Regions from separate parts of the Vibrio sp. 1078-1 genome, predicted to be linked through region 1. Evidence: predicted binding sites of a transcription regulator. Region 1 holds the regulator's gene; each other region holds the start of a gene.
What was found. The regulator PurR, encoded in region 1, represses purine synthesis genes. The targets are predictions, from matches to a motif close to TNANGNAAACGTTTNCNTNA.
Positions count from the first base shown of each region.

Region 1 (4,466 bases):
GCTGCTGAAATACGCCACAGCAAGTTTTTAACGCGAACTAACAGCTCTCTCAGTTCAAAAGGTTTTGTCACATAATCGTCAGCACCCATTTCTAGGCCTACGATTTTATCAATGCTATCCGTGCGTCCTGTTACTAATATGATACCAATATCCGATTGGCTACGTAACTCACGAGTAAGCATCAGGCCGTCTTCACCAGGCAAGTTAATATCCAGCATGATCAGGTCTACATCGCCCGCTTGCAAAACTTCACGCATTTCCGCGCCACTCTCTGCTTCGCTGACTTGGTAGCCCTCATTTTGGAAATATCCCGCAAGCTTACTACGAGTTACAACATCATCTTCTACGACTAATACGTGATAGCTCATTTACACCACTTTTCTGTCTTCTTATTATCCAAGACGTATTCTATTCATAACTAGTAACATTTCTAGTCATAGATACATTAAAACGCAAGATTTAGCGTTTTTATTGATTCAAAACAAGCTTGCCCATTGCTATTAATAAACGGTCATTTTTGACCATAAAACATAACAATTATAGTTACTGCTATTCATTTTAATTGATTACACTTAGGGGATATCCCTAATTGACTTTGTGATGCATGACTTGAAGCATCATTCAGGAGCCCAAAATGCAAGAAGTGAAAGCTTTTAATGAAAAACGCGCTGAAATTTACTGGTGGTTTTCGAGCTTGTTCGCAAAAGAACTAACAGAGAAAGAATTGGAAGCCTATCACAGTGTTGAAATTCGCAGTTTTCTCGCAGGTTTAGGTGAAAATGAGTCGCTGAAACCAGCTGTTGATAGCCTAGTTGATGCATTGAATCGGTTACAAGATCGTGAAGATGCACAACTAGAGCTTGCAGCTGACTTTTGTGAACTGTTTTTGAAGACAGAAAAATACGGCGCTCTTCCTTACGCATCCATGTACATTGGTGAATCAGGTTTACTGAATGACAAGCCAGCTGAGGAAATGGAAAAGTTGATGGCTGAATTTGGCGTTCAAGTAGACGAAAACCTAAAGGAACCTGCGGATCACTTAGCCGTTGAGCTCGACTTTCTCGGGAACATGATTATCCGCTCAAACGAGCTTGAACAAGAAAAACACATGGAAGAAGCCTTCGTTAAACAAAACGACTTTATCCAGCAACAATTGATGTCTTGGTTACCTCAGTTTTCAGACAAATGTAAACAATTCGACGAATTTGGATTTTACTCGAGTGTCGCGAAACTATTAGTTGCATTTTGTAAACTAGACAGCGCCTACCTTCTTGGTGAATAATTGCCGCCTATTTTTAGGGAGCCTGCCTATCGGGCTTCCTGTATGCCGAAAGTGACCAATTGTAAGTAACTTGGGTATAATATTCGTTTGCCTTAACTTAGCGCAAAGACGCTTGGTTATTTAGCAGTCAAAATGTGACTTCAAATACACAAATCTCGTGCTGAAAACATTGCTAGTCAGTCCACATAGGGCTAAAATGTGAGCGCAAACGATTAAATATGATTTATATGTAAACCGCTGAAATATAGCGGTTTTTGTGTTTTCTTAACAGGTTGATGGCAATTTCTCATCAGATAGAAAAAAGATAAAATTCATCGACCGATGCTGCTACGCACCCTTTTGTCGCACTTGGATCAACCGCTGCCGAGACACTTAGCGCCAATTTTATATTGCTAGGTGTGAAACCATTAGAGCATCAGGTACATCCAATACGACATATTTCAGTAGCTCGATACAGGACACCATTTATGGCCACGATAAAAGACGTTGCTCGCTTAGCCGGCGTTTCCACTACGACAGTTTCGCACGTTATCAATAAAACGCGTTTCGTTGCAGAAGCAACGCAAGAAAAAGTAATGAAAGCCGTTGACGAGCTGAATTACGCGCCAAGTGCCGTTGCACGCAGCCTAAAATGCAACTCAACTCGTACGATTGGCATGTTAGTAACTCAATCAACTAACCTATTTTTCTCAGAAGTGATTGATGGCGTTGAGAGCTACTGTTACCGCCAAGGCTATACTCTGATTTTATGTAACACAGGCGGGATTTACGAAAAACAACGCGATTACATTCGTATGCTGGCTGAAAAGCGCGTTGATGGCATCCTAGTGATGTGTTCTGACTTAACCGAAGAACTAAAAGAGATGCTTGACCGTCATGCGGACATTCCTAAAGTGGTCATGGATTGGGGCCCAGAGAGCTCGCAAGCAGACAAAATCATGGATAACTCAGAAGAAGGTGGCTACATTGCGACCAAACATCTGATTGACAATGGTCATACGGATATCGCTTGTCTAAGCGGTCATTTTGAAAAGCTTGCTTGCCAAGAGCGCATTGCAGGTTTCCGTCGCGCAATGAGCGAAGCGAACCTAGCTGTAAATGAAGACTGGATCCTTGAAGGTAACTTTGAATGTGATACGGCCGTATTAGTTGCAGATAAAATTACCGCAATGGACAAGCGCCCGACGGCGGTATTCTGTTTTAACGACACAATGGCTCTAGGCCTAATGAGCCGCTTGCAACAAAACGGGATCAAAATTCCTGAAGATATTTCAGTGATCGGCTACGACAACATCGAGCTTGCAGAATACTTCTCTCCACCGCTAACGACTATCCACCAACCTAAACGTCGTGTTGGTAAAAATGCATTCGAAATTCTACTTGAGCGTATCAAAGATAAAGAACACGAAAAACGAATTTTCGAAATGCAACCTGAGCTTGTAATTCGAAATACTGTGAAAAAAATGAACTAAATTTTACTGTATTTAACCGTGTTAAATAAGCGCTCTACAGGGGCGCTTATTTTTTTGGAAAAATTAAGCATTCTCTAATACTTCACACCACTCTAATAACAATTGACTAACGTTAACTCCCTGTTTTATATAAATGTAATATATATTAAGAACTCCTTTTCAAAGGCCAATTTGCACCTTTCCATATGCAAAATAGAGCATTCAATCTATCATTTTTATTGAACCGATATCACACTTTTAACGCTAAACCGTGATGTTAATTCAATATAAGAAGTATGCTCATTGTGTCACGCACAGGGCAAACCATTCGAAAGAGTGGGACGCAAAGCCTCCGGCCTGAACCATATTACGATATGGAAGGTAGCGGGGTTACCGATGGCAAGTGTGTAAGCAATGACTTTACTCTGTAATGACATTGTTTTTACGCATGTTTGCTACTCTCTCGGACCTGACTTTTGGTGGCGTAATATTAATTACACCGAGATAACAAAACATGGATAAACCGATACTCAAAGACTCTATGAAGCTATTTGAGGCACTTGGTAATATCAAGTCGCGCTCAATGTTTGGTGGCTTCGGACTATTCGCTGATGAAACAATGTTTGCACTAGTGGTAAACAATCAGCTTCATATCAGAGCAGACCAAAAAACTTCATCTGACTTCGAGAAACAAGGGCTAAAGCCTTACGTTTATAAAAAACGTGGCTTTCCAGTCGTTACAAAGTACTACGCTATTTCCAGCGATTTATGGGAATCAAGCGAACGCTTAATCGAAGTAGCGAATCAATCATTGAAAAAGGCAAAGCTTGAGAAAGAACAGCAAGCAAGTACAAAACCTAACCGTTTGAAAGATTTGCCTAACTTACGACTGGCTACCGAGCGCATGCTAAAAAAAGCCGGCATCGAATCCGTAGAGAAGCTTGAAGAGGAAGGTGCGCTTAACGCCTATAAAGCGATAAGAGATACGCACTCTGCAACCGTCAACATTGAGTTGCTATGGGCACTAGAAGGTGCTATCAACGGCACTCATTGGAGTGTGGTACCTCAAGCTCGCCGAGATGAGTTGATGAACGGCCTCCAATAAAAGTCGGCCTAAAAACTATCTTGTAAAACCGCAGTCTAATCTGCGGTTTTTTTGTGAAATTTTTTCGGTTTTCCTACTGTCTTATTACATATATCCCAAATTGGAATCAAAATTATGAATAAGAAACTGATATTAGGTCTCATCCTACTAGCGGCTATCGTCTTTTTAGGTATTAACTTTGGCCAGTATTTAACCTTAGAGAATGCAAAAGCCCAACAAGAAGCACTAACTACATACATCGATCAGAATTTTGTATTCTCGGCTGCGATTTACTTTTTTACCTACATTGCAATTACCGCTTTTTCTATCCCAGGAGCGGCAGTAGTCACCTTACTTGGTGCAGCCTTATTTGGTTTTTGGACAAGCTTGCTACTGGTTTCTTTCGCTAGCACTATGGGGGCAACACTGGCCTTCTTGAGCAGCCGATACTTATTGCGTGACTGGGTACAAAACAAATTCGGAAATAAACTCAACGCAATTAATCAAGGTGTCGAAAAAGACGGAGCTTTTTATCTATTTTCCTTGCGTCTAATCCCTGTATTCCCTTTCTTTCTAATCAACTTACTGATGGGCTTAACACCGATGTCTGTAGGTCGATTTTATCTCACTAGCCAAATAGGTATGCTGC
Region 1 is NZ_JAWOWM010000002.1:132,008-136,473, reverse strand. Features, by position in the region: gene torR (two-component system response regulator TorR) at 1-368, opposite strand, end outside; gene torD (molecular chaperone TorD) at 635-1,282, shown strand; gene purR (HTH-type transcriptional repressor PurR) at 1,750-2,754, shown strand; cyclic di-GMP riboswitch class I at 3,042-3,131, shown strand; gene R7190_RS04530 (TfoX/Sxy family DNA transformation protein) at 3,248-3,838, shown strand; gene R7190_RS04525 (TVP38/TMEM64 family protein) at 3,953-4,466, shown strand, end outside.

Region 2 (4,466 bases), on a different contig from region 1:
TTCAAAGATCCCAAGCCAAGTTGTGAGTCTAAAATAGCAGAGTTGGTACAAAATTATCCCATCAAAAGTCGTGCGGTCGTTAGTCATATCCGACAGGCGAATCGTGGTGGTGTTAATTTAGAAAATACTCATCCCTTTACACGTGAGCTGTGGGGTAGGTATTGGACGTTTGCGCATAACGGTCAGCTCTCTGGCTATCAAGACTTGCATACAGGTCGACATCGACCTGTCGGTGAAACAGATAGTGAACTGGCATTTTGCTGGTTATTGAAGCAAATGGAAGATCGATATCCTGAGCCACCAAAGGATATGGAGTCGGTATTCTTATATGTTGCTAAATGTTGTGATGAGCTAAGAGAGAAGGGTGTATTTAACATGCTTCTGAGTGATGGTGAGTATGTAATGACGTATTGCACCAATCATTTGTATTGGATCACAAGACGCGCACCGTTTGGAAAAGCTGCTTTGCTTGATGAAGATGTGGAAATTAACTTCCAAGAAGAAACAACGCCACATGACATCGTTTCTGTGATCGCAACTCAACCTTTGACGGGCAACGAAGCTTGGCAGCGTATGAAACCTGGCGAATACGGCTTGTTTCACCTAGGTGAACTAGTCAAAAATAATGCCTCTGAACTGGTAAATGTGCCGTTTGCGGCGGCTAAGCCGGGCAATCAAGCGCCAACCGAACCGTTAGAGTGATGGTCTCTTACTCTGAATATAAAAATAAAGCTCGCGATTAAGCGAGCTTTATTTTTATGCGTTTTAAACCGAGTTCGGATACGGATGAGCATTCTTACTTTCTAGAGTGCTGGTAGTAGAGTCCTAGTCTCGCTAAGGCTTGCTGTAAAGACGTAACTGATAGAAATTTCTCATAAAACACCTCGTCAGTCTGAACGGTGAAGAACGAACCAGATGCAGAATCTACTTTCCGAGTGTTATGTTACTCAAGTGGTTATGGGATTTTTTAGAATGCTGGGTTTTAGGTTTCTAGTCTCACCATGGTTTTCTTGAATCAAGTTTATAAGTATTAAAACAACCAAGAGCAGCCCTCAGGCTGCTCTTTTGTGCTTGGAGTTTATTATTCAGGGCTACTCATCTGAGGCGTACCCATGTACGCCAAGCTCTGCGCCATCTAAATAGGCTTTACCATCCTTCATGATCAACCGCTCGTCTACCAGCCACTTAGCCACCATAGGGTAGATTCGGTGCTCCTGCGCCTGAACACGTGCCGCAAGTACACTAGCATCATCGTCTTCGAACACAGGAACTTTTGCTTGCAGTATGACAGGGCCACCATCAAGCTCTTCCGTTACAAAGTGCACACTCGTACCATGTTCTTTATCGCCAGCATCAATTGCTCTCTGGTGTGTGTGTAGCCCAGGATATTTTGGTAGAAGAGAAGGGTGGATATTGATCATCTTACCCATGTAATGAGAAACAAATGCGCTGCTCAGAATGCGCATGTAACCAGCAAGAATAATCACGTCTGGTTGGTATTCATCTATTTGACTCATTAGCTCTGCATCAAAGCTTTCACGCGAGCTGAATGCTTTAGGGTCGACAAAGTGACCGTCCACATCAAACTTTTTTGCACGTTCTAAACCAAAAGCATCTGCTTTGTTAGAGAACACGGCTGCCACTCGTGCGTTTGGCATGCTGTCTTCGCAAGCTTCCAAGATAGCTTGCAGGTTACTTCCGTTACCCGAGATGAGGACCACAATGTTTTTTAGGGTATGGTTTTTCATGATGTCGAGAGCGCCTTGGTATTGTAGGTTGGAGTTATGTAGCTTCTAAACTACCTACTAATAGAATGGTTTTTAGTGTTCTAGATAGCAAAATGAGGACCTAGTCATCTAGTGTCCTCATTCTTCTTATCTTTTGAGCTCGATTTGCAAATTATTGGATTTCAACTTGCTCTTCGTTCGCGTCTGCTTGTGCGATTTGACCAATCACCCACGCGTTTTCGCCTTCTTCTTTAAGAAGAGCAACTGCTGCATCTGCCTGGTCTTTCGGTAGTGCGACGATTAGACCTACACCACAGTTGAATGTGCGGTACATTTCGTGTGTGTCGACGTTGCCTTTCTCTTGTAGCCACTTGAAGATAACTGGCCATTCCCAACTGTTACCATCGATAACTGCTTTCGTGCCTTCAGGCAGTACGCGTGGGATGTTTTCCCAGAAACCACCACCAGTGATATGAGAAATCGCATGGATGTCGTGTTTCTCAATCATCTTAAGTGCTGACTTGATGTAAATTTTTGTTGGTTCTAGTAGGTGCTCACCAATAGTGCGGCCTGCTAGCTCTTCGCTCTTATCTGCACCAGATACTTCTAGGATCTTACGGATAAGGGAGTAACCGTTTGAGTGTGGGCCGCTTGAGCCAACAGCGATAAGTGCATCACCAGCAGCGACTTTCGTGCCGTCAATCACGTCTTCTTTTTCTACTACGCCAACACAGAAACCAGCTACGTCGTAGTCTTCGCCTTCATACATGCCCGGCATCTCCGCAGTTTCGCCACCAATTAGGGCACAACCTGCTTGAACACACCCTTCTGCGATACCTGAAACAACATCCGCTGCGGTATCAACGTCTAGTTTGCCTGTTGCATAGTAATCTAGGAAAAACAGTGGCTCTGCGCCTTGCACGATAAGATCATTTACACACATTGCCACTAGGTCGATGCCGATCGTGTCGTGCTTGTTCATATCCAGTGCTAGGCGAAGTTTTGTGCCAACGCCATCAGTACCGGAAACCAGTACAGGTTGTTTGTATTTAGTTGGCAATTCGCATAGCGCGCCAAAACCACCGATACCACCCATAACTTCAGGGCGACGAGTACGTTTTACCGCACCCTTAATACGATCCACAAGCGCGTTGCCTGCATCAATATCTACACCAGCGTCTTTATAGCTAAGAGAAGAGTTGTTACCACTCACAGGGAAGTCCTCGGTATTAAGTTGGATATGAAAACGGCGCTATTCTAACAGTGCTTAAACATAGATGGCAAACGTTTGCGTCTGTTTTTTTCTTTAGTGATTTATCCTGATATCCCTGTGAAAATCATGTATAATCTGAAGGTTTGTTTAAATATTGCCAACTATAGCCGGAGATGGACATGAAAGTTGTTGAAGTAAAGCACCCTCTAGTAAAACATAAAATTGGTCTAATGAGAGAAGGTGACATCAGCACAAAACGTTTTCGTGAGTTAGCGACTGAGGTCGGTAGCCTACTTACTTACGAAGCAACGTCAGACTTTGAAACAGAAAAAGTGACCATTGATGGTTGGAACGGTCCGGTAGAAGTAGACCAGATTAAAGGTAAAAAAGTAACCGTAGTGCCAATCCTACGTGCAGGTCTAGGCATGATGGATGGAGTTCTTGAGCACATGCCAAGCGCACGTATCAGTGTTGTGGGTATTTACCGTGATGAAGAAACGCTTGAGCCAGTTCCTTACTTCAACAAGCTTGCTTCAAACATCGAGGAGCGTATTGCGCTTGTTGTTGACCCAATGCTTGCAACAGGTGGTTCTATGATTGCTACTATCGATCTCCTAAAAGAGAAAGGTTGTAACCAAATCAAAGTGCTGGTACTTGTTGCTGCACCAGAAGGTATTGAAGCGCTAGAAAAAGCACACCCAGATGTTGAACTATACACTGCGGCAATCGATGAGAAGCTTAATGACAAAGGCTACATCGTTCCGGGTCTAGGCGATGCAGGTGATAAGATCTTCGGTACTAAGTAATTCTTTGATGTATTACTATGACTGAACAGAAAAAGGCTTGGTGAAAACCAAGCCTTTTTTGTATCTACAAGAGGAGAAGAGTAAGACACGCCACCTAATAAAGCGGCGCAAACGAACTATTTCGCGCTTTCTTCTTCCATTTGTGCGTTATCCACAACGTGGTTTTCACCTAAATCGTTTGGTAGCACAAGGTTAAGAATAATTGCCACGATACCGCATAGGCTCACACCTTGTAGACTGAACTCACCAATACCGAAAGCCATACCACCAATGCCAAACACAAGTGTTACGGCAACAATCACTAGGTTACGAGACTTATGTAAATCAACGTTATTCTTGATCAGTGTGTTGAGGCCTACCGTTGCGATGGAGCCGAACAGCAGAATCATGATGCCGCCCATAACAGGAACTGGAATCGTTTGAAGAACCGCACCTAGCTTACCTACCAATGCAAGTACGATTGCGGTGATTGCTGCCCAAGTCATGATCACAGGGTTAAATGCTTTGGTTAGCATTACCGCTCCTGTTACTTCACTGTAAGTGGTGTTTGGTGGAGCACCCACCATCGAAGCTGCGATAGTTGCCACCCCGTCACCTGCGATTGTGCGGTGAAGGCCTGGTTTTTTCAGGTAGTTTTTACCTGTAACGTTTGAGATAGCAAGCATGTCACCTACGTGCTCAACCGCAGGTGCGATAGCGACAGGAATCATGAACAAAATT
Region 2 is NZ_JAWOWM010000019.1:17,302-21,767, reverse strand. Features, by position in the region: gene R7190_RS22615 (class II glutamine amidotransferase) at 1-702, shown strand, start outside; gene purN (phosphoribosylglycinamide formyltransferase) at 1,092-1,748, opposite strand; gene purM (phosphoribosylformylglycinamidine cyclo-ligase) at 1,900-2,940, opposite strand; gene upp (uracil phosphoribosyltransferase) at 3,120-3,746, shown strand; gene R7190_RS22595 (uracil-xanthine permease family protein) at 3,863-4,466, opposite strand, start outside.
Region 2: a site for PurR is predicted at 3,004-3,023, ahead of purM (phosphoribosylformylglycinamidine cyclo-ligase). Genes of this name have one in related genera too.

Region 3 (4,466 bases), on a different contig from region 1:
TTCTTAACTTGAACAACCGCACCTAGCTCTTCGTTAAATAGAACGGCTAGCGCATCATCACCCAGCTCTGCGATGTTCGCTTTTACGCCACAGTGACCCGCGAACGCCATCTCAGCCAGTGTAACAAAAAGACCGCCGTCGCCTTTATCGTGGTAAGCCACTAGCTTGTCATCACGTACTAACGCTTGCATTGCATCAAAGAAGCCTTTTAGCTGCTCTGCATTATCTACGTCAGCAGGTTTGTCACCCAGCTGTTTGTATACTTGTGCCAATGCTGTCGCACCTAAGCGGTTTTTGCCGTTACCCAAGTCAACAAGAACTAGAGAAGTCTTTCCTTTGTCAGTGCGTAGTTGTGGAGTCACGGTCTTACGTACGTCTTCCACACGACCAAATGCCGTGATAACTAACGACAGTGGAGAAGTGACTTCTTTGCTCTCGCCGTTTTCTTCCCACTTGGTTTTCATCGACATGGAGTCTTTACCAACTGGGATAGTCAAACCTAACGCAGGACACAATTCTTCACCAACCGCTTTCACTGCTTCGTAAAGACCCGCATCTTCACCTGGGTGACCCGCTGGAGACATCCAGTTCGCAGACAGTTTAATGTGTTTAATATCACCGATGTCTGTTGCCGCAATGTTCGTTAGTGACTCACCAACGGCTAGGCGAGCCGATGCTCCAAAGTCTAGTAATGCCACTGGCGTGCGCTCACCCATCGACATTGCTTCGCCATGGTAAGTGTCGTAGCTTGCCGCTGTTACTGCACAGTTTGCTACTGGTACCTGCCAAGGACCAACCATTTGATCACGAGCAACCAGACCCGTTACTGTTCGGTCACCGATAGTAATTAGGAATGTTTTTTCTGCAACAGCAGGAAGACGAAGTACGCGATCCACCGCTTCATTAAGCTCAATACCATCACGAACAATGGCAGGGCTTTCCACTTTTAGTGTGGTTGCGTCACGGTGCATCTTCGGTGGCTTACCAAGCAGGATATCCATCGGCATATCGATCGGCGTATTGTCAAAGTGAGAATCTTCTAGCGTTAGATGACGCTCTTCTGTTGCTACACCCACCACTGCATACGGTGCGCGTTCACGCTTACAGATTGCGTCGAATGCTTCCATGTTTTCTGGCGCTACCGCTAGAACGTAACGTTCCTGTGATTCGTTACACCAGATTTCCAGTGGGCTCATGCCTGGCTCATCGTTTGGTACATCGCGTAATTGGAACTTACCGCCACGCTCACCGTCGTCGACAAGTTCAGGCAATGCGTTAGAGATACCGCCTGCACCCACATCGTGGATAAATGCGATTGGGTTGTCGTCGCCTAACTGCCAACAACGGTCGATCACTTCCTGACAGCGACGTTCCATCTCTGGGTTTTCACGCTGTACTGAAGCAAAGTCCAGATCTTCTGCTGACTGACCAGATGCCATTGAGGACGCCGCGCCACCACCAAGACCGATGTTCATTGCCGGACCACCAAGTACGATTAGGCTCGCACCCACAGGGATCTCTTTCTTCTGTACGTGTTCATCGCGGATGTTACCCATACCACCAGCAATCATGATTGGTTTGTGGTAACCACGAATTTCTTCACCCGCATGAGAAGTGACTTTTTCTTCGTAAGTACGGAAGTAACCCAATAGATTTGGACGACCAAATTCGTTGTTGAATGCCGCGCCTCCTAGAGGGCCTTCAAGCATGATGTCTAACGCATTTACAATACGACCCGGCTTGCCGAAGTCGGTTTCCCATGGCTGTTCAAAACCAGGAATACGTAAGTTAGAGGTTGTAAAACCAACCAGACCCGCTTTTGGCTTACCGCCGATACCCGTCGCGCCTTCGTCACGGATTTCACCGCCTGAGCCAGTCGATGCGCCCGGCCATGGAGAGATTGCCGTTGGGTGGTTGTGCGTTTCTACCTTCATCAAGATGTGCGTATCTTCATGGTGGTACGTGTATTGACGAGATTTAGGGTCTGGGAAGAAACGACCCGCTTTAGAGCCTGTCATAACGGCTGCGTTGTCTTTGTATGCAGACAGCACATAGTCAGGTGTCGTTTCAAAAGTGTTTTTGATCATTTTGAACAAAGACTTAGGTTGATCTACCCCGTCGATAGTCCAATCTGCGTTAAAAATTTTGTGGCGACAATGCTCTGAGTTCGCCTGAGCAAACATCATCAATTCAATGTCGTTTGGGTTACGCCCAAGCTTAGTAAAGTTCTCTACCAAGTAATCAATTTCATCTTCTGCGAGTGCCAAGCCAAGGGAAACGTTTGCCTCTTCAAGCGCAAGACGACCGCCAGCTAAGATATCAACATGTGCGACAGGCTTAGGCTCTGCAACAGTAAATAATGCTGATGCGGCTTCAAATTCTGTGAATACTGTTTCCATCATGCGGTCGTGAATTAACGCTTTAACAGCGTCAGCTTGAGCTTCTGATAGAACAACTGAAGACTCGACATAATAAGCCGTACCACGCTCTAGACGTTTCACTTTATCCAGACCACAGTTAACAGCGATATCGGTAGATTTAGAAGACCAAGGCGAGATAGTGCCAGGACGAGGCGTGACAAGAAGTAGAAGACCTTCAGGCTCATGCTCTTCGATGGTTGGGCCGTAAGTTAGTAACTTTTCAAGTTTTTCTAACTCTTGGTCATCAAGGTCTGACTTTAGATCGGCAAAGTGCATAAACTCGGCATAAATGCTAGTTACAGGCAGATCTTGTTCACGACAAAGTTCCAGTAGTTTATTAACACGAAACTCAGAAAGAGCTGGGGAGCCACGCAAAATTCTCATGTGCTTAGGTCTCTTATGCAATTGATTAAGGTGATATTGGAATAAATTCAGACACTTAAAATAAGCCCTGTCGAACCTATGCCGATTCCACCTCGTCATTGCGAGCGCATTATATAGTAATTGTTTTTGTGATGTAACACCAAAAGCAACCGTTTGCGTCATTTTTTTTGTCAAATTTGAATTACAACTAAAATGTCGATAAAACACACAATGTCACGTTATAAGTGTGTGATTCACTTTGCCCCATGAGCTCGCTTTGATATAAAGGCAAATAGAAATTTTCCAAGATGTACCTATTAATGCAAATAAGTCACTTCAACCGGCTCAAGCGCAGTGCTCTAATTTTAGTTTCTGTTCTTTTACTCTCTGCTTGCCAGATTGAGTCGGAGCCCAAAAGTGAATTTGAAAAAATTCAAGAACGTGGTGTGCTTCGTGTTGGCACGCTAAACAATCAGCTTTCCTACTACATAGGTCCCGATGGTCCCGCAGGGTTGGATTACGAATTGGCGCGTCAGTTTGCGGAGCAGCTCGGCGTCAAACTCGAGATTAAACCAGCCTTTCGCCAGGCTGAGCTTTTTCCTGCTCTTAAGAAAGGAGATATCGATATCATCGCTACGGGTTTAAATCAAACGTCACAAGCAGTCAAACGATTTAGACCAGGCCCTGCCTATTATTATGTAAGCCAACAAGTGGTATATAAAAAAGGGCAACTTCGACCACGTGATATCGAACAACTCATTGAATACCAAGCCTCGAAAGACGACGAGTCCGACGAAGATACAAATGCAGGCGCTCAAACATTAAAGATCGTTGAACAATCGCAATATGTTCCGACCCTAACAGCGTTAAAGAAGCAGTATCCAGAACTTCAGTTTGAAATTGTTGGTGATGCTGACACGAGAGACTTACTCAAATACGTATCGACGGGTGAGTTACGTTTTACTGTGACTGATTCGGTGGAACTTTCCTTAGCTCAACGCCTTTACCCCGATCTTGCGCTCGCGTTTGAACTTACAGAAGATCAACCAGTATCTTGGTTTACTCGACGTTCTGAAGACGAAAGTTTGTATGCGATGCTGATAGAGTTTTTCGGTAACATCAAACAATCAGGAGAACTGTCCACCCTCGAAGAAAAGTACATTGGTCATATTGAAGCATTTGATTACGTTGATACTCGCGCATTCATTCGAGCTCTGGATGACAAATTGCCTAAATGGGCACCTTTATTCCAAAAATACAGCGAAGAGTTCGACTGGCGCTTAATTGCAGCATTGGCTTATCAAGAGTCACACTGGAAACCAACCGCAAAATCGCCAACAGGTGTTAGGGGGATGATGATGCTGACTCTGCCAACAGCGAAAAGCGTCGGGGTAACAAACCGTTTAGACCCTGAGCAATCTGTTCGTGGTGGTGTCGAGTACTTACGTCGTATTGTAAGTCGCGTGCCTGATAGCATTAACGAGCATGAAAAAATATGGTTTGCGTTAGCTTCATACAATATTGGTTACGGCCACATGATGGACGCACGACGACTCACCAAAGCACAAGGTGGCGATCCGAACGCTTGGGCCGATGTAAAAGACAGGCTGCCTTTACTTCGTCAGAAGCGCTATTACAGCCAAACTCGCTATGGGTACGCCAGAGGCGATGAAGCGCGTAATT
Region 3 is NZ_JAWOWM010000009.1:111,752-116,217, reverse strand. Features, by position in the region: gene purL (phosphoribosylformylglycinamidine synthase) at 1-2,804, opposite strand, end outside; gene mltF (membrane-bound lytic murein transglycosylase MltF) at 3,104-4,466, shown strand, end outside.
Region 3: a site for PurR is predicted at 2,946-2,965, ahead of purL (phosphoribosylformylglycinamidine synthase). Genes of this name have one in related genera too.

Region 4 (4,466 bases), on a different contig from region 1:
GATTGCAACTTTACCTTCGCTGCGATCAACCACTGCACCAGAATGAGCGTCTGCAATACGTAGTAAAGTACGTAGTAGTGCGAGCTTATAGGTAGCCGATTTGGAATCATTGACGATAATGTGGCGAACCTTATTCAGATCACCGGAACCATCATCAGGCAAAGACATCACTACAGTTTGCCAAGATACACCCGTTCGCTTTAACTGATCGTCATCGAGAGATACGTTTCTCACCATTAAAGCGCTATTCTTTGCAAACTTTTCGAGCTCTTCAACCGATACGGGATAAGCTTTACGACCGTCAGAAAAGTCACCGTGACGAAGGCTAATCACCAATCGACCATTAGGCGCTAACAAATTTGCAAGTTTGCGAAATGCACGTTCACGGTGCGTAGGCGCAAGATGCATCCATACCGCACTGACAAGAATTAAATCGAAGCGAAAGCCAAGATTAATGGTTTTCTCAAGCTTAGGTAATGCATCTTCAAGCCAAGTAACGGAATCGCCACAGTAAGACTTACCAAGCCTTAGAAGTGCTTGAGCAGGCTCGATCGCAACAACTTCACACCCATGCTCAGCCATCCATTTCGCGTCTCGACCAGAGCCCGCGCCAACATCTAACACACGATCTCCAGCCTGGGGCCAGAAGACTCTCCAACTCGCGTGGACATCCTCAAACTGGATCGATGTGTATTGCTTCGCGAAAGAGTCGGCGTGTCGGTCATAAAAGTTAGAAGTGGCAGGCATAAAGGTTAACGAAAGGTAATTAATATGCGTCCATATTAATTGCTAGAAATTGCAATGGCTAGAATGCCATTCAAAAGTTGTAGATAGAGTGGCAATTACAGCCAAAAACCTAAAAACGACAAAGCCCCGACAACTCAAAGAGTTATCGAGGCTTTTGAATAAATGGCACGCCCTATTGGATTCGAACCAATGACCACATCCTTAGAAGGGACGTGCTCTATCCAGCTGAGCTAAGGGCGCGCTACAGGGACAGGATTATACGAGTTCAAACGGGTAAATCAACGGGTTTTCATAACATTCTGATCTGAATGCCTAAAAAAAGTCCATTAAAACGCTTAATGTTCAAAAACACCACAAAGCAAACGTTTGCGTATGGATGTTAATAAGAAATTCTGCGACAATGCGCCGCAGATAATCTGCCTTCTTAATTTATAAGGAAAGTCATGACTGCTCAAAGTATAGACGGAACTCTCATTTCCCAAACTGTTCGATCCGAAGTGGCTGCACGTGTTAAAGCACGTGTTGAAGCTGGGCTACGTGCTCCTGGTTTAGCAGTGGTTCTAGTTGGTGAAGATCCTGCTTCTCAGGTTTATGTCGGTAGCAAACGCCGCGCATGTGAAGAAGTTGGGTTTGTTTCTAAGTCTTTTGACCTTCCTGCGTCTAGCTCAGAAGAAGAGTTACTAGCTCTGATTGATGAATTAAACAACGATGATGAAATTGACGGCATTCTAGTGCAATTACCCCTTCCTGCGGGCATAGACACAACACATGTTTTAGAGCGCATTCACCCAGAGAAGGACGTGGATGGCTTCCATCCTTACAACGTTGGTCGTCTTGCGCAGCGTATTCCAAAGCTTCGCTCTTGCACGCCAAAGGGCATAATTACCCTACTCGACCGTTACAACATTGAGCTACGTGGTAAACATGCGGTTGTGGTTGGTGCATCAAACATTGTTGGTCGTCCAATGACACTTGAGCTGCTGCTTGCGGGCTGCACAACAACAACATGTCACCGTTTTACCAAAGACCTAGAGAGTCATGTGCGTCAAGCTGACATTGTCGTGGTTGCGGTTGGTAAGCCTAACTTCATCCCTGGTGAGTGGATTAAAAAAGGCGCAGTGGTGGTCGATGTCGGTATTAACCGTCTTGACTCAGGCAAACTAGTTGGCGACGTGGAGTACGACAAAGCACGTGAAAGTGCGAGCTTTATTACTCCTGTTCCTGGTGGCGTTGGCCCAATGACCGTCGCAAGTTTAATTGAGAACACGATGCTCGCTTGCGAACAGTTCCACACAGACAAATAACGTAAAACTTCAGATACGAAAAAGGCTCCGCAAGGAGCCTTTTTGCTAATTGTTGATATCTATTTCAATTACAGACTTAAAATCACGCCCGCAATCGAAGCGCTCATTAAGTTCGCCATGACACCAGCGATAATCGCACGGAAACCATGCTTAGAAACAAATGCACGCTTTTCTGGTACCAAAGAGCCCAACCCACCAATCAGCATCGCCATGCTTGAGATGTTTGCAAAGCCACACAAAGCAAACGTCACGATTGCTTGTGAGTGTTCACTAAGTTGAGACTTCACTTCTGCAAGCTGGATGAAAGCGACGAACTCATTCACAACAATCTTGTTACCAATCAACGAGCCTGCTGTGGTTGCTTCTTGCCATGGTATACCCAACAACCAAGCGACCGGCGCAAACACAAAACCTAGGATGAGCTCAAAACTTAATGGTGTCCCAATCAGATCACCTATCCAACCTAACATACCGTTTAGCATTGCAATGACACTAATAAACGCCAGTAACGTACCACCGACCGATACAGCAATGCGTACACCCGCCATGGCACCATCGGCTAATGCTTCTACTACGTTGGTTGCACGTGGAATTTCAACTTGGCTAATGTCGATATCTGCTGCTTTATCCGTATCTTCTGGCATTAAAATTTTTGCCATCAACAAGCCGGCAGGTGCCGACATAAATGCAGCTGCAATAAGATAGTTGAGGTCGACACCCAGTGATGCGTAACCGACCAACGTTCCGCCAGCAACTGACGCTAAACCACCTGTCATAACTGCAAAGAACTGCGAGTCAGTCATGTGTTTTAGGTAAGGCTTTACCATCAATGGTGCTTCAATGGTACCGACAAAAATGTTTGCTGTTGCAGACAAAGACTCCGCACGACCGATACCCAGCAGCTTTTGAATACCACCACCGATAAAGTTAATGATTTTTGGCATCACACCAATGTGATAAAGACCTGAGATAAGAGAGGAGAAGAAAACGATGATACCCAGAACATTGATCGCAAAGGTGAAGCCCCCTGTCGCCAAATTACCGAATAAAAACGCAATGCCCTCTTGACCATAGTTGATCAAATTCGACACAACACTGCTCACTGAATTCAGCGCATCTCTTCCTGCTGGTACATATAAAACCAACAACGCAAACAGTACCTGCAAAGCAAACGCAAACGACACCGTTCTCAGCTTTATATTTTTTCTATTTGTAGAAAGTAGCCATGCTAGGAATAGTATGGCTACGATACCAATAATTGAGTTCATAAAATGAATCCGACAGAAGGGGGATATGGAAGGCACCGGATTGTATAGCGGACTCAAAATGCTGCAAGTTGAGGATGTTAACAGTGTGAAAAGTTTAAGAGACCAATAACTGACCAATAAAATAACCACTTGAATTTATTGAAGATAAACGTTTGCTTATTTTAATTGTTTCCATATGGAAAATATGTTTCTGGTTCAGGAAAAATTTTTGTGAAGTGAATCACTTTATGTGTCGTTCTACAACGTCATTGATCCTGTTATTTAGGAATAGAGATGTAAGGTGCTAAACGTTGGTCCCAATGACAAGGGTTGCCGATCTTCTGTTTGATAAAGTTAATCACTGCGGATATTTTTTTTGGCATATGTTGGCGGCTTGGGTATACCGCATAAAACGGCATCGACTGGCTGGCTTTCCAGTCAGGTAACAGCTGTATTAACTTACCCGTTCTGAACTCATCACCCAGCAAGTAAGTGGCAAGGTAGGCAATACCCCAACCTGCAATAGCCGCGTCCCGGACGGCTTCTGCCAGATCCACTGAATAGTTACCCGAGACTTTTACGTTCAATTCTTGCTGATCTTTGGTAAACGCCCACCCCGTATAGTCACGCTCCCAGCTTCTGTATATGAGGCAGTTGTGAGCAGATAGGTCATCCGGTTCTGTTGGCGAGTCATGTTTCAATAAGTAATCTGGCGATGCCGCAACAACAAACTGGCAATCCGTCAAACGCTGCGCAATGTAACCTTCAGGCAAATGCTCGTTGTTGGTTACCCATAAATCGAGCCCTTCGGCTAACATATCGACCTTATAGTCAAACAGATGTACTTCCACTTGAAGTTGAGGATACAGTTCGCGTAACTCTTGAATCGCTGGAATAATGTGTAAGGTACCAAATGATTGCGACAACCCAAGACGTACCAAACCTGCCACTTCATCCCGCTGGGTTTCCATCTCTAATGTGGCGCTGCTCACCGCTTGTACCACTTGCTCACAGTGATGAAAAAAGGTTTTCCCTGCCTCTGTCGGCGTAAAGCTTCGCGTAGTGCGTTGAACAAGCTTGATACCAAGAGACGCTTCTAACTGACTCAACTGTTTACTCACATGAGACACCGACACGCCTAAGCTCTTTGCAGCAGCTGTGAAGCTTT
Region 4 is NZ_JAWOWM010000010.1:63,493-67,958, forward strand. Features, by position in the region: gene R7190_RS17565 (class I SAM-dependent methyltransferase) at 1-747, opposite strand, end outside; tRNA gene R7190_RS17570 (tRNA-Arg) at 911-987, opposite strand; gene folD (bifunctional methylenetetrahydrofolate dehydrogenase/methenyltetrahydrofolate cyclohydrolase FolD) at 1,191-2,051, shown strand; gene R7190_RS17580 (NupC/NupG family nucleoside CNT transporter) at 2,120-3,319, opposite strand; gene R7190_RS17585 (LysR family transcriptional regulator) at 3,577-4,466, opposite strand, start outside.
Region 4: a site for PurR is predicted at 1,102-1,121, ahead of folD (bifunctional methylenetetrahydrofolate dehydrogenase/methenyltetrahydrofolate cyclohydrolase FolD). Genes of this name have one in related genera too.